Regions from separate parts of the Hoeflea sp. CAU 1731 genome, predicted to be linked through region 4. Evidence: riboswitches for the same ligand, from Rfam matches in the RefSeq annotation. Region 4 holds a riboswitch; each other region holds the start of a gene.
What was found. Region 4 has a riboswitch for cobalamin ahead of AAFN47_RS05635 (aromatic ring-hydroxylating oxygenase subunit alpha). Riboswitches for the same ligand answer to the same signal wherever they lie in the genome.

Region 1: linked by a shared signal. The riboswitch ahead of AAFN47_RS08555 (CbtB domain-containing protein) and the one ahead of AAFN47_RS05635 (aromatic ring-hydroxylating oxygenase subunit alpha) in region 4 are both predicted to bind cobalamin.
Region 2: linked by a shared signal. The riboswitch ahead of AAFN47_RS15255 (TonB-dependent receptor plug domain-containing protein) and the one ahead of AAFN47_RS05635 (aromatic ring-hydroxylating oxygenase subunit alpha) in region 4 are both predicted to bind cobalamin.
Region 3: linked by a shared signal. The riboswitch ahead of lpxD (UDP-3-O-(3-hydroxymyristoyl)glucosamine N-acyltransferase) and the one ahead of AAFN47_RS05635 (aromatic ring-hydroxylating oxygenase subunit alpha) in region 4 are both predicted to bind cobalamin.

What each region holds. Positions count from the first base shown of each region.
Region 1 covers NZ_JBDQQS010000004.1:104,356-106,550, forward strand. Annotated here, with positions in the region: gene AAFN47_RS08550 (GGDEF domain-containing protein) at 274-1,026, shown strand; cobalamin riboswitch at 1,080-1,406, shown strand; gene AAFN47_RS08555 (CbtB domain-containing protein) at 1,448-1,627, shown strand; gene AAFN47_RS08560 (CbtA family protein) at 1,640-2,195, shown strand, end outside.
Region 2 covers NZ_JBDQQS010000009.1:8,716-10,910, forward strand. Annotated here, with positions in the region: gene AAFN47_RS15250 (LacI family DNA-binding transcriptional regulator) at 1-806, shown strand, start outside; cobalamin riboswitch at 882-1,096, shown strand; gene AAFN47_RS15255 (TonB-dependent receptor plug domain-containing protein) at 1,242-2,195, shown strand, end outside.
Region 3 covers NZ_JBDQQS010000015.1:913-3,107, reverse strand. Annotated here, with positions in the region: gene AAFN47_RS21045 (TetR/AcrR family transcriptional regulator) at 1-548, shown strand, start outside; cobalamin riboswitch at 623-826, shown strand; gene lpxD (UDP-3-O-(3-hydroxymyristoyl)glucosamine N-acyltransferase) at 1,009-2,061, shown strand; gene AAFN47_RS21035 (hypothetical protein) at 2,080-2,195, shown strand, end outside.
Region 4 covers NZ_JBDQQS010000002.1:322,832-325,026, forward strand. Annotated here, with positions in the region: gene cobF (precorrin-6A synthase (deacetylating)) at 1-45, shown strand, start outside; gene AAFN47_RS05630 (cobalamin-binding protein) at 47-832, shown strand; cobalamin riboswitch at 910-1,111, shown strand; partial or broken gene AAFN47_RS05635 (aromatic ring-hydroxylating oxygenase subunit alpha) at 1,227-2,195, shown strand, end outside.

The DNA of each region.
Region 1 (2,195 bases), on a different contig from region 4:
TTGTTTGGCCAAAGAGGCCTGCAGGCGTTACATCACGAGATGTAAACCATTTTAATCTAATTGATATAAAGTGCGTATTCCGCTATATCCGAGCCGACTGGTTCGTGTATGACAGATCGGGCAAGAAGTTTTTTTGCTGAGAGCTGTGCGCATCCAAAGAAACTGGCAAAGCAAATCGTGGTCACGAAACCCTCGTCCAACTCTGTCTCTCGCTTTGCTTCGGGTATTGACCGTGATTCTTTACCCGACATGAGCCTTTCTTTCGGTAATATCGTGCGCAACCGCAGAGGCCTGATTCTCTCGAGATCGCTTATCCTCATGGTGGCGATCATCGTTTTTACCCAGATGATCAATACGGTTTTCTTCGCTAGCGAGTTGCGCGGCGCGGCGCAGATTGCGGATAGTTTGCTCACCTTGCGCTTCACTGTCGTCGTCGCCGTTCCCTTTGTTCTTTACATGGTTTTCCTGCAGGCGAGAGCCGATCTTGCTGTGGAATACTTCAGGAAGCTCTCCAGAACAGATCCGCTGACGGGTCTCTTCAATCGCCGCGCCTTCATCGACCTGTTGCAGGAAGGAAGAGTAACGCGAGAGGGTTTGGGAGACAGCGCAAGCCTGATGGTGCTCGATATCGATCACTTCAAGCGCGTCAACGACACCTATGGCCACGAGGCTGGCGACGCGGTGCTGATCCAGATGGCTGATTTGTTTCGTGAGAATCTGCGCCCGGACGACATTATTGGACGTCTTGGAGGCGAGGAATTTGCCATCGCTCTTAATCGCAGCAGCGCGAGAGAATGTTGGCATGTCGCCCAGCGTTTGCGCCACGAAGTCGAGCGGCATGTTTTCCGACACGAAGACATCGAAATGAAGCTGACAGTCAGCATCGGAGCAACGCATGTCGGCAAGGACGGGGACCTCAACGACGCGATGCAGGAAGCTGATATGCTCGCCTACAAATCGAAACGCGAAGGTCGCAACCGTATCAGCTATGGTCCGGACAGGAAGGCGATGCCGTTCGCCGTTTGACCGTATTTCCGCCTCTGTGGCGTTCTCGATTGACAGCCGGTCGCCCAGCGCAATAATGATAAATAACGAATGGTCCCGAAAGGCATAGCCGGAAGGGATCAAGAGGGAATGCGACGGGCGGACCCAAACAGGGCGCTTTAATCGCAGCCGACCCCGCGACTGTAGAGCGGACAGGCGATCCCGGCCGTTTGTGTGATGCGCGGTGCGCTTTTTACGAACGGGAAGCCACTGAAGTGGCGGCGCCATAAACCGACGGACGCCTCTAATCGTCTGCGAATCGTCCGTTTGGCGCCGCCGAATTCGGGAAGGCGAGGGTGAGCCTGGCAGCTAATCGCTGCCGATCCGTGAGCCAGGAGACCTGCCATTCGTGACGGGCAATGCGCCCGCAAATTGGGAATACGAGCCAGTCACGGAGGTTGCAATGGCTAACAGAACGATCAAGTCGCACACAATTGGTGCAGCGGGACAGCGCATCACGATAGCCGTAACGGCTTTGATTGTAGGCGCATTTTTCATTTTTGGAGCGGGCTTCGCCAATTCGGCGGTCCTGCACGACACAGCTCACGACGCTCGCCACGCATACGGCTTTCCTTGCCACTAAGGAGAAGCTGAAATGATGGTTCGTTATCTTCTTGCCGCCTTGGTGGCAGGACTGATCGCTGGCGTTTTCATGAGCGTCGCTCAGGAAATCAAGGTCACGCCGCTTATCCTGCATGCCGAAGAATTCGAGAATGTCGGCGGGGATCGTGTCGAGCAAAGTCTGGCGCCAAGCGAGTCTTTGATTATGTCTCTCACAGACTTTTTGAGTCCCGTGACCATGGCCTATGCTCACGAGGGAGAAGAAGGCGGCGCCCTTTTTGGCCTCGATCGGCTTTGGGGAACGATACTTGCAAATCTCGTTGTGGGAGCGGGATACGGCTTGATTCTGTTGGCCGCTGTCTTGTTGACGGGAATCCCCATAACAGCGAAGACAGGCGTCTTGTGGGGCGCTGCAGGGTGGCTCACATTCCAGTTTCTCCCGGCGCTCGGGCTTCCGCCTGAACTTCCCGGCTTTCCCGCCGCGGACCTCGCCGATCGTCAGGTCTGGTGGGTGGCCACTGTGATCCTGTCGGCGACCGGATTGTACTTGCTGGTCGTGCGATCCGAAATATGGGCCAAGATCGCGGGCG
Region 2 (2,195 bases), on a different contig from region 4:
CGTCCGCCATTCCTGCGGGACGTGGACGGCTGGAATTTCTGATGGAAATCGCCGAGGCCGCAGCAACACGGGCTTTGGAGAAGGATCTGGCGCTGGTCATCGTGCCGCCGACCGGCGCGCCGAGCAGGATTATTCCCAATCTGCTGGTTGACGGAGTAATCGCGGTGGAGCCCGCCAACGACGACCAGAACCTGGATGCGCTCGTCAAACGCAGCATACCGATCGTTTCGATCGGGCGGTTTGTGGCGAGCGGCTATGACATTCCTTATGTCGATATGCACTACTACGAAATGACAATGAAAAGCCTCGATCATCTGAGACAGGTCGGCGCGCGCAAGATCGCGGTTATTTTGTGCACGGCTCAACGCCAGCTTTACTCGGAAATGCATCGCGCTTATGCGGATTTCTGCGCAGTAAACAGCATGCAGATCATCTGCCACTGGGCTGAAGAAAGCGACGCTGAAGAAGGTGGAACGGTCGCTGTGGAGACGCTGTTCTCTGACCATTCAGATATTGATGGTTTGCTTGCGCCGCTCGCGACGTTCGCCGTCGGCGCTCGGAAAGCCTTGCGGACCTTGGGCAGGAACGTGCCCGAAGACGTGAAGATCGTCACCCGGTATAACGGCATCCGATCGCGCGAGTGTGATCCGCCTCTAACCGCGATTGACCTGCATCTGGATGAGGTGGCGAAAATTGCTGTCGACATGCTCTTGTCGCATATGTCCGACAACCAGTTGGAGCGAAAGGTGAAGGTGCCTGAGCCGACCCTGATTGTCAGACGGTCGACAGAGGTCGGCTTATCTTGAAGCTGGTCTCCGGCCTCCAATTCCAGGACATCGAACAGTCACCTTCCCGCCCTTGACAATCAGGCCGGCGTCCCCCAGAAATTTGCGTGCTCTGGTTCGGACGGTTCGCCGTTCAGCCAACAGGGAATACGGTGAGGTTCGACCCGAAGGGTTTCCAATTCCGTAACTGCCCCCGCAACTGTAGGCGGAGAGCAGAGCCGAATACGCCACTGCGGAAATGCAATCCGTGGGAAGGCCGGCCTCTGCGATGACCCGCAAGTCAGGAGACCTGCCAGAGCGGCTCACCCGGTTCTTGCGCGGGGCCGCGCGAGAAACAGCGGACTATCCGTAGTGGTGGCATCTGCAACCGTCTACGGATCAGGGTTATCCCCATCCGAGGACAATTTATGTACGCGGCGACGCCTTTGGGCCGCCGGTCCTGTTGGGGGTATAATCATGAGAAGTCAGCTCGTTGTGGCGGGATCATTGCTGGTGTCCAGCGCGGCATCTGCGCAGGACGTCGAGCCGTTTGTGCTCGACACGATCATTGTCGGCGGCGGTCTCACGCCGATCGAAGCCGAGCAATATGGCCGCTCAGTCACTGTCGTCACTGCCGAAGATCTGGAAAACCGACAGGTTCGTCACGCCGCCGACGCGTTGCGCGCTTTGCCCGGCGTTGAGGTCAGCCAGACCGGCGGTGTGGGCGGCGCCGTCCAGGTGCGAATCCGTGGCGCGGAGGGCAATCATACGCTGGTGCTGATCGACGGCGTTGAAGTCAACGACCCGGCGAGCGGCGGCTATGATTTCTCAAATCTGCTTGCCGACGATATCGAGCGGATCGAGGTGTTGCGCGGCCCGCAATCATCGGTCTTTGGTTCGAACGCAATCGGCGGCGTCATTAATATCATTACGAAATCCGCCACTGAATACGGCTTTCACGGAACCGCCGAAGCAGAAATCGGCAACGAGGAAAGCGGCGGAGGAGCCGCGTCGCTGCGCTATGCGAACGAACGGGCGCGTCTGTCCCTTTCGGCTGCGCGCCGGGTGACCGGCGGCTATGATGTTTCCAACACGCCCGGCGGGGATGATGACGGCGATCAGAACACAACGCTCAACGCACGCGGCGAATTCGATCTGACGGAAAACATCACCATCGGAGGGACCCTGCGCTACGTCGATCAGAACTCCGAATACGACCAGTTCAATTTCGGCGCCGCGACGGAAGAGGGTCTGGTGACGAGCGCCGATCTTGAGCAGGATATCGAGAATTTCTTCGGCTCCGCCTACATCAGGTCCGACCATTTTGGCGGGCGCTATCGCAGCGATCTGTTCTTCGCCTACGCCAACATGGACAGCATTACCACCGACGCCGGCGCCAAGACGTCCGATTTCACGACGACGCGCACGAAA
Region 3 (2,195 bases), on a different contig from region 4:
CGGAAGACGCGGGCGCCAATGTTGCAGCGATAAATTATCATTTCGGCGGCAAGGACGAATTGGTCCAGGCGCTGCTGACGGCTAAATTCGAGCTTTTGGACGTGACCGTGAATGACATGTTGTCCAGGCTTGCTGAGGCCTGGAGCATGGAAAACGCATCCGTGTTGCTCGACGATGTGGTGCGTGTCTATCTGGCGGCGCTCCTGACGCTTGGCGTCGACAGCCGTCGTAATGCGCTCGACCCGTTCATTCCTCTCATTCAGCGCGCGTCGATTGAGCGTGAGGTGGCGTTAAGGAACGCGCAGAACCTTCAAAACGAGGGCATCTCGAAACTGGTTTCGATGATTGCCGAAAGTTCCGGCCGCCCCGTGACGATGGGGCCGGCTTTCTACGAGATGCTGGGCCTGATGTATAGCGGCGGCGTCGCGATGATGCACGCCATGGTTTCTGCGGGTGACGAAAAAAGCAGAGAGACGTTGCGCGAGGCCGTTGAATCATTCGTTCTCAGCGGCGTGCGTTCCTTTATCGAAAAAGCGTACGGAGACTGATCGCACTCCGCATAAAAGTCCAACCCGGCTCACGGCGGGTGTTTTGGTTGGTTGTCATTTACGACCGCCTGTGTTTATTTGCACTTGCTTATGGCGCCGCCGGATTCGTTCAGGCGGATAATTGGGAAGCCGGTTCAACGCCGGCGCTGCCCCCGCAACGGTATTGAAGCCGCGCCCGACACGAGCCACTGGACAACGACCTGTCCGGGAAGGGTGTCGGAGATGTTCGCAAGGACAGGCTTCAGAGCCCGGAAACCAACCATGAGTGAGAAAGTCGACTGATCGCGGAGGGCGGTCGTGAGGCAACGAATGATCGGCGATCTTTCGATCGGGTCCGGCTGACGTTTTCCTCCATGTTCACCCGGCCCTCAGGCGCAGGCAGAATGGATCGTCTCCATTGGGCTGGCGCGGGCAGTCGATACCCCATTTGGAACCGGTTCCGGCGAAGCCGGGACGTTCCTTGCAGGAGGACAGAGTATTGGTTGGTGATCCGCAATTTTTTCAGCGCGTCGGTCCGTTCGACGTGGCGACTGTGGCGCGGCATGCGGAGGGCGACGCCGATGCGTCGGAAATCCTGCTGGAAGGCGTTGCATCGCTGGAGGAGGCGAGTGGGCGCCAAGTCAGTTTCCTGGAAAATCGCCGCTATCTGGCGACGCTGGCGGACACGAAAGCCGGCGCCGTCATCATACATCCTTCGCTTGAAAGCCAGCTTCCGGAAGGCTCCATCGCCATTCGCTCGACCGAGCCCTACGCCGCTTGGGCGCGGGTCTGCAACCTGTTCCATCCCGTTGGCGACCATGCCGGCGGGGTCCATCCGACGGCTTGGATCGATCCGCTCGCCGTCGTCGACAGTTCGGTCCGCATCGGCTCCCACGCGGTGGTGGAAGCCGGCGCCTCAGTCGCTGCCGGTTGCCGCATCGACGCCGGAGCGACGGTCGGGCGCGGCGTATCCATCGGTTCAGATTGCGTGATCGAAAGCAATGCGAGCCTGAGCTACGCCATTGTCGGATCGCGTGTCCATATCGGAGCAGGGTGCCGGATAGGCCAGCCGGGATTCGGTTTCGCCAGCACAAAGAGCGGTTTTCTCGCGATCCCGCAATTGGGACGGGTGATAATTGAGGATGACGTGCGGGTCGGCGCCAACACGACGGTCGACCGTGGATCTGCCACCGACACCATTATCGGCTGCGGAACATGGATCGATAATCTCGTCCAGATCGCCCACAACGTGACGATCGGACGATGCTGCGTCATTGTGGCGCAAGTCGGCATCGCGGGCTCGACGCGGATCGGAAATTTCGTGCGGATCGGCGGACAAGCGGCGATTGCAGGGCATCTCGACGTTGGCGACGGGGCCAGCATCGGCGCGCAGGCCGGCGTCATCAGCAATGTGCCGCCAAAGGCGGAATTGCTGGGCAGTCCGGCGCAGCCGCGTCGGGATTTCTTCCGCCAGATCGCCAGCGCCAGACAAGGTTCAAGGGCGCGCGGCGCGCGAACGACAGAAGGGCGGTAGCGTCCGCGATGACGCGGGATGCGGACCTGGGATGATCGCCGATTAATCGCGCCTGTGCGCTACTTCATACCCAATCCTATCGAGAACTGGTCGGTTCAGGATTCCAAGATGACGCGGACCTTCACGCTCCTCCT
Region 4 (2,195 bases):
GACAGCTACCTGCTGACCCGGCCGGGGAAGGACGACGGGGAATAGAATGCCCGTCGGCTCATTTCCCCCGAAACGAATTGTCTGTCTCACAGAAGAAACTGTCGAGACGCTCTATCTTCTCGGAGAGCGGGATCGGATCGTCGGGGTGTCCGGCTACGCTGTTCGTCCGCCGCAGGTGCGTCGTGAAAAGCCGCGCGTTTCAGCGTTTGTATCGGCCGATATCCCGAAGCTGCTGGCCTTGCAGCCGGACCTTGTGCTTGCCTTCTCCGACATTCAGGCCGATATCGCCGCTGAACTTGTGCGTTCGGGCGTCGCTGTGCACGTCTTCAACCAACGCGATATCGCAGGCATCCTTGCGATGATCAGAATGATCGGCGCGATGGTCGGCGCCTCGCGGATGGCTGAAGACCTGGCTCTTTCCTACGAAGAACGGCTTGATAGCGTGCGAAAGGCCGCTGGCGGAAGCGCGCGCCCGAAAATCTATTTCGAGGAATGGGACGATCCGCTGATCAGCGGGATTGGCTGGGTGTCGGAACTGATCACTGTCGCCGGCGGAGACGACGTCTTTGCGGCAAAGGCGAAGGAAAAGGCGGCGGTAGATCGCATCGTCGCTGCAGCGGACGTGGTGCAAGCATCTCCAGACATCATTCTCGCGTCCTGGTGTGGTAAAAAGGTTCGACCCGAAAGGATCTCCGGTCGCGCCGGCTGGGACGCCATTCCGGCGGTGCGCAACCGCCGGATCGTCGAAATAAAGTCACCGCTTATTTTGCAGCCGGGGCCGGCGGCGCTGACCGATGGACTGGACGCGATCGTGGCTGCCATCCACGGATAATTCCTCATGCGGCGATCGCCGTCGCGCGGCGCGCAGACCATGTCGCATTCTCAGCGTTGCGAATCCAAATATTGTGGTTTCCTGTCATGATCCGAGGTGCCGCGCTGCCAGTCAGGGCGGATAATTGGGAAGCCGGTTGGAAGCCGGCGCTGCCCCCGCAACGGTAGCGGAGCGAATAACCCGACGATAGCCACTGAACGGAGGAGTCCGGGAAGGTGTCGGGACAGTCCGTCAGGACAGCTCCGAAGCCCGGAAACCAGCCGCGGATAGGATTTAACCGACTGATCGCGGTGGGCGGTCAAGAGGCAAAGATGCGGTGCCGCCGATTGATCGGAGGCCATGCCAAATCTTTCCTCTATCACCACCAAGTTCAGTCCTTTGGCAGGGACGGGACATGGATATACATGACGAGATGTTGGGACTTCTAGGAAGTCGCCGCTCTGGCTTTTCTCTCGAACAGCCGTTCTACACCGATCCACGATTTTATGAAGTTGATCTGGACCTGATCTGGTACCGGGACTGGCTGTTTATCGACCACGACTGCGAATTGCAAAAGCCCGGGAGCTACTTCACGGTCGAGGTCGGAGCCTACCCGGTCATTGTGTTGCGGGACAGGGAAGGCGACATTCGCGCGTTTCACAATTCTTGCCGCCATCGCGGAAGCCGCGTCTGCAGCGCCGCCAAGGGAATGACCGCGCGCCTGGTCTGCCCCTACCATCAATGGACGTACGACCTTGACGGCAGCCTTGTCTATGCGCGTCAGATGTCAGAGGATTTTGATCGCGCGCCATACGGTCTGAAGCCGGTCGCCTGCGAAACTGCCGGCGGGTACATCTTTATCTGCCTTGCCGACAAACCGACTGACTTCGAGCCGTTCCGCACGACAATGGAGCCCTATTTTCTTCCGCACCGTTTGACCGAAGCAAAGGTGGCTTAAGAATCGACGATTATCGAAAAAGGCAACTGGAAGCTGGTGTGGGAGAATAATCGCGAGTGCTACCACTGCGCAGGAAGCCATCCGGAATTGTGCAAGACCTTTCCTGAAGCGCCCACGGTGACCGGCGCGCAGGGCGGGGAGAATGATCCGGAGATGCTTGCGCACTGGGCCAAATGTGAAAAAGCCGGTCTGCCGAGTCGCTTTCGCATAGACCCGGCGGGACAGTTCAGGGCAACGCGGATGCCGCTGCTCCAGGACTCTGTCAGCTACACCATGACCGGTCGGCGGGCGGTGGACCGCAGGCTCTCCGACGACGTGACGACCGACCGGATCGGTTCGCTTTTGCTCTATCACTATCCGACCACCTGGAATCATGTTCTGACCGATCACGCAGTGACGTTTCGCGTGATGCCGATCAGCGCCACG